DNA from 2 places in the Rheinheimera sp. WS51 genome. Region 2 is predicted to be linked to the other one. Evidence: predicted binding sites of a transcription regulator. Region 2 holds the regulator's gene; the other holds the start of a gene.

Region 1 (3,217 bases), on a different contig from region 2:
AACTTTCATTTTTAAAATCTATCGTATCATCATAACCATAAAGCTGTTCATCACTACCCGTTGTGATACCGGCTTTAACCGATGCAAAACCATTAATTGTCGTGTTTGCCAACACAGCACTAGGCACTAAAACTGCTGCTAATGATAGGGCTAGAATACTTTTTTTCATTGTTACCTCGCTAAGATAAATCTGTTGCGGCTATTTTCTAAGTTAGACCGCCATTTGCATCGGCTAGTAGTTACCTAATTAAAGCAGGGTTTTATACTATGTGGATAATTTGTAGTTAAAATTAATTAAAGTACTGAAATAGTTAGTTATCAATAGTGTACAGGACAAGTGTAGAGTTTTTTTATATTTTAGTGTATTTAAACTTTATTATTTATGCCAAAATTATTGGTACTTTATAATAGCCGCCCACAGGCGCCACTTCTCTCTCTAATGGTTGTTCGGTAACAAAGTCAATGCGATTAATACCCGCCAGTAAAGCTTGCAGAGCTATACGTAACTGCCATGTTGCTAATAACTGACCTGGGCAAATATGTTTACCAATACCATAAACTAAATTATTTGCAGCATGGCTTTTGGCATCAAATTTATTATGATTAAAAACGGTTTCATCACGGTTAGCCGATGTCCAATTTAGCTTTATTTTAGCGCCTGCTGGAATTTGCTGGCCGGCTATGTTAACTGGACAGGTTGTGATGCGGCGGTTAGAGACAAAAGGATTGTCTAAACGTAATATTTCATTAATAAACGCTTCTACCTCTGCATCTTTTGCGGTAACTAATTGTTTTATACACTCTGGATGCTGAGCTATATAAGCTACAATAACACCCACACAAAGTGCGATAGAGCCCAGATCGCCGCCAGTCCAATTACGTAAAATAGACACTAATTCAGCTTCAGTCAGCAGCCTGCCATCGACTGTTTCTTGGCAAAGCCGACTGGTGACATCATTTAGTTCAATATCTTGTTGAATGTTACTTTTTGCACGGCGCGGTACAATAACTGAGCGGACAATTTCATCAAAATCGGCAGCAACTTCAGCCATGTTATTATAATCACCTGAACGTGTAGCGGCATGATTATCGGCCATCCATTGCAGTAATCTAGGCTCTAACTCAACAGGCCATCCTAACCAAGCGCATTGTGCTCGTACAGCAAAGGTAGCCCCTATATCATGTACCGCATCTATTACTTGGTTTTGAGGTAAGCTTGCTACTAAAGCATTAGCAACTTGCTCAAACACGGCAACAAAAGGTGTGAGTGCTGTTTTAGTTAGGTACTTGTCTATAACCTGTCGGTATTTTGTATGCTGCTCACCATCTAGACCATTAGGTATTTGTAAATAGCGGGAGACATGGCTAGAAAAACGTTGATGGTCTTTAGCTGCAGCAACAACATCAGCATGCCTAAGTAGCACCCATTCACCTAGCATATTTTTGACAATAGGATATTTAGGTCTTAATTCATCGGTATAAGCGCGCAAATCGCGTCCGACAATAGATAAGTCATCCGGCATATGATCAGTCATATTAGCTCCGTTGCATTAACAATGTGTATTAATAAGAGAGTACCGCTAAACGTTTGCCTTAATTGATATATGTCGTAAATTACATCATCAACTAACCAGTTGCTATACCTCTGAATTGTTAACTTGAACTACTTCTCTTTCACTCTTTTCGACTATAAACCGAATAATAATTCAATATTAACTCAATAATAAACCCTAATTAAAGCTCTCAATTTAATAACTAAATTTGGTGAAATTCACAAAATTCATTATACTGTACAAATATACATGTTAGAGGTATTTATGTCCGCTATATTTATGGCTAATGCAGACAGCCAAAGCAAATTAACCATCCCTTTTTTTAGCAGTAAAATTCAAGCAGGCTTCCCCTCGCCGGCTCAGGACTATATTGAACGTACCTTAGATTTAAATGAACTATGCATTCGCCATCCTAATGCGACTTTTTTTGTTCGTGTTGAGGGTGACTCAATGATAGAGGCCGGTATTGTTGAAGATGATGTATTAGTGGTTGATCGTGCATTAAAAGCCCAGCATGGCGATATTATTGTGGCCGCAGTTAGCGGTGAATTCACAGTAAAACAGCTTAGCACTAAACCCAGGTTACAGCTTATAGCCAGAAATAAAAACTATCCACCTATTTGTTTTAATGAAGAGGATGAACTAAATATTTTTGGCGTTGTAACCAACGTGATCAGGCAAATAAAACGATAATAAAAAAGACATGACCCCAGCTATTTTTGCTTTAGTCGACTGTAATAACTTTTATGCTAGCTGTGAAAAGTTGTTCCGACCCGACTTAGCTAACACACCTGTTGTTGTACTATCAAATAACGATGGCTGCATTGTTGCGCGTTCAAAAGAAGCAAAACAATTAGGCATTAAAATGGGTGTGCCATTATTTCAGGCTCAAGCAAAAATGCGCCAGCATGGTGTTGTCGCGTTTTCTTCTAATTATGCCTTGTATGCCGATATCTCACAGCGAGTAATGAATACCCTAGAAAGCTTAGCGCCAGCTGTTGAAGTGTATTCTATTGATGAAGCTTTTTTAGATTTAACCGGCATTGAGTCATTACAGAGCTTAAATGACTTTGGCCTTATGTTGCGTGAGAACATACAAAACTGGATTGGCATTAGCGTTTGCGTTGGCATAGCGCCAACTAAAACCTTAGCTAAACTGGCCAATTATGCTGCTAAAAAGTGGCCCAAAACACAAGGTGTTGTCGACTTAACCGACAAGCTTAGGCAGCGTAAGCTCCTTGCTTTAGTACCCGTAAATGAAGTTTGGGGTATTGGCCGCAAGTTAAGTTCACGCTTAGCGCAGTTAGGCATTACTAGCGCGCTACAACTGGCGGATGCTGATCCAAACTTTATTCGTCAGCATTTCTCTATAGTCGTTGAGCGCACAGTACGTGAACTTAATGGCGAGTCTTGCATTCAATTAGAGCAGGTTATTCCCAGCAAACAACAAATTATAAGTAGTCGCTCTTTTGGTAAACGCATCACTGAAAAAGAGCATATGCAGCAAGCCATTAGTGAATATGTCAATATCGCCTGTAAAAAGCTAAGACAACAACAGCAGCAAGCTAAATTTTTAACGGTTTTTATTCGTACAAGCGCCTTTAATCCAGCCAACAATATATTAAGTAATAGCAAAAGCATGGCGTTAGAAATGCCAAGCAGTG
Region 2 (3,217 bases):
CTACTACCATGCAGTACCATATTAATATGAGCTGCTTTATCTTTTAGTACCATTGCACTGCCTTTTAATGCAGGGAACACACCTGGCAAACCTTCACCTGATGTTTGATGGCAAACAGAGCAATGACCATTATAAGTCCGCTCGCCAACAGTCATTAATTCATCTTTTGACATATTCATTGCTAATAAAGCCTGCTCTTCAGCTCTGGCATCAGCATTACGCTTCTCTTCTTGTGCCACCCAAGCGGCAAAATCTTCAGGTGTTTTAGCTATAACCACAATAGGCATAAAACCATGATCTTTACCGCAAAGCTCAGCACATTGGCCACGATAGATACCGGGCTCTTCAACCCGAGTCCAAGTTTCATTGATAAAACCAGGGTTAGCGTCTTTTTTAATAGCAAAAGCAGGCATCCACCAAGAATGAATAACATCATCAGAAGTCATTAAAAAACGGACTTTTTTATTAGTAGGAATAACTAACGGTCTGTCGACCTCGAGTAAGTAATTTTGCTCTTTATTAAAGCGATTATTAATTTGCTCTTTGGGCGTAGCAAGTAACGAGTAGTAAGCAACATCATGATCTAAAAACTGATAGTGCCATTTCCACTGCGAACCCGTTATTAACACGGTGATATCCGCCTCAGTGGTATCTTCCATAGCAATAAGTGTCTTAGTGGCAGGGATTGCCATTAGAATTAAAATAACAACCGGTATTGCGGTCCAAATTATTTCAACTTTGGTGCTTTCATGAAATTGTGCTGGTGTTACGCCGCGCGATTTTCGGTGCCGAAAAATAGACCAAAACATCAAGCTAAACACAACCACGCCAATACCACAACAAATCCAAAATATCGTCATATGCAGGTTATAAACCTGCTGACTAATATCAGACACACCCTGAGTCATATTTAAGGGCATTGTTGTAGCATTAACTGACGCTGTGCATAGCAAAGCTGGCAGCGACCAACGAAGCCTACTCGGTTTCGTCACTGGACTTCTCCTCTGTCATTTTGCAAAGCAAACTGCAGAAACCAAGTTCACAGCACTACACGGCTATTATATTCCCACACCGAATCTATGTTTTCAGTTTCATCAGTACATTATTATTATTTTACTTTCAGGTTTCGAGGCTAGCGCTGAAACCACATTGATTAAATTATTTTTAATCTTATGCAGACTAAGAATTGTTCATAGAATGCAAACTGTAAACCCAAAAACGAAAAAAGCACCGGCAAACCATTAAGGTCAGACCAGTGCCTTTAAAAAATAAGCTGTTGAGCTTAGTACATTTTACAGCCAACCGCCTTTACGAATAACGCCTACAGCCAAACCTTCAATGGCAAAATGCTGTTGTCGTAAATCTACCTTGATCACGGAAAAATCATCGTTCTCTGGCGATAAAAATACGGTGTGTCCATCGCGTTTGAATCGTTTCACTGTAACTTCGTCATCAACACGTGCAACAATAACTTGCCCAGCTTCAACCTGATTCGTTTTATGAACCGCTAATAAGTCGCCATCCAGTATGCCAATATCTTGCATACTCATGCCTTCAACTTGCAGTAAAAAATCAGCACAAGGTTTAAACATATTAGCATCAACTTGATAATGCTGTTGTACATGCTCAGCCGCGAGTATAGGCTGGCCTGCCGCGACCTTCCCCACTAAAGGTAAACCCAGTTGTTCAGGTTCATCATTATCAATTAACCGAATACCGCGAGAGGTTCCTGGCAACATTTCTATTGCCCCTTTTTTAGCTAGGGCTTTTAAATGTTCTTCTGCTGCATTAGCAGATTTAAAGCCTAGTTGCTGAGCTATTTCAGCACGTGTTGGCGGCATGCCGGTTTTAATCTGATAATCTTTGATCAGTTGTAATATTTCAGCCTGTCGCGGCGTAAGTGGTCTCATATGCTGGTTACCTGTACAGTTGATACTGTTAGTATATACAGGCAAGGTACAATTGCAAGCATCTGAGTTAATGCTAATTTAAGCTTAAGCCGCGACGTGGTATGCTACGCACCGGTTTTTTTGAGGATAGGATCATTATGTTTCGCTCGGTAAAATTGTTTGCAGCCTTATTAAAGTGGCCTTTACGCCCGCTGCTGAAGTACAAAGTTGTTCCTGAACAACCGGTTTCTGAGCTGCAACTAGATACTAGCCAACCGGTCTTTTATATTTGCCCTACTGAGTCGGGTTCTGATTTAGCGGCATTACAACACGTTTGCAAGCAGTTACAACTACCCGACCCAGCATCTTATGTTGTACTAGATGGTGTAAAACACTTTCGCACCTTATTTTTAGAAAAACCTCATTCTTTAGTATTAAAGCGCGGTAAAACTTCAGCCCATCAACAGGCTTTAGCTTTGTTAGAAGCGCACCTGAAAAACCCAACCTTAAATGCACAAATTATCCCTGTGTCAATTTTATGGGGCCGAGCACCCGGCAAGGAGAATAGTATCAAATGGTTACTCGGTGAAGCGCACGCGCCAAACTGGCTGGCAAAGTTACTCATTGTGTTAGTTTCTGGTCGTCATTCGTTAGTTCGGTTTATTCCGGCTTTGTCTTTACAACAAATGGCTGCTCAGTTTGGCGCCGATGACGATACATCACGTAAGCTATTACGGATGTCACGATTTCACTTTTACCGGCAACGTTTAGCGGCCAATGGCCCTAAACTCGTTAATCGTAGCCAATTGTTTAATTCTTTACTGGCGGCACCGGCTTTAAAAAAAGCCATTGCTGAAGAGGCAAAGTCAAAACACATTTCTCTGGTTCAAGCACAAAAAAATGCGCATAAATTATTACTAGAAATTGCCGCAGATTATCGTTCATCCACGCTAAGAGTGGCGGATAGAGTATTAAATTGGTTATGGAATAAACTATACACAGGAATAAAAGTTCACAATGCCGATGTGTTGCGTGATTTAGCCCAAAAAGGTCACGAAATTGTTTATGTTCCCTGCCATCGTAGCCATATGGACTACCTATTACTTAGCTACGTTATTTACCAACAAGGCTTAGTTCCACCGCATATTGCGGCTGGAATTAATCTTAACTTTTGGCCTGCGGGTACAATTTTTCGCCGTGGCGGTGCTTTTTTTATTCGCCGCAGTTTTAGTGGTAATAAATTGTATTCTGCCGTTTTTCGCGAGTACTTATGCCAACTCTTTATTAAAGGCTATTCAATAAAATATTACACTGAAGGTGGCAGAAGC

Evidence for each region. Region 2 encodes LexA, which represses DNA repair genes until DNA is damaged. Its sites were predicted from a motif close to TACTGTNNATATNNACAGTA; they were not measured.
Region 1: umuD (translesion error-prone DNA polymerase V autoproteolytic subunit) is a predicted target of LexA. The motif match lies at 1,787-1,806, and genes of this name have one in related genera.

The regions. Positions count from the first base shown of each region.
Region 1 is NZ_JBOTRC010000013.1:240-3,456, forward strand. It holds gene ACRCA4_RS12780 (hypothetical protein) at 1-169, opposite strand, end outside; gene ACRCA4_RS12785 (cytochrome P450) at 381-1,535, opposite strand; gene umuD (translesion error-prone DNA polymerase V autoproteolytic subunit) at 1,818-2,246, shown strand; gene umuC (translesion error-prone DNA polymerase V subunit UmuC) at 2,257-3,217, shown strand, end outside.
Region 2 is NZ_JBOTRC010000010.1:63,962-67,178, forward strand. It holds gene coxB (cytochrome c oxidase subunit II) at 1-992, opposite strand, end outside; gene lexA (transcriptional repressor LexA) at 1,293-1,910, opposite strand; gene plsB (glycerol-3-phosphate 1-O-acyltransferase PlsB) at 2,048-3,217, shown strand, end outside.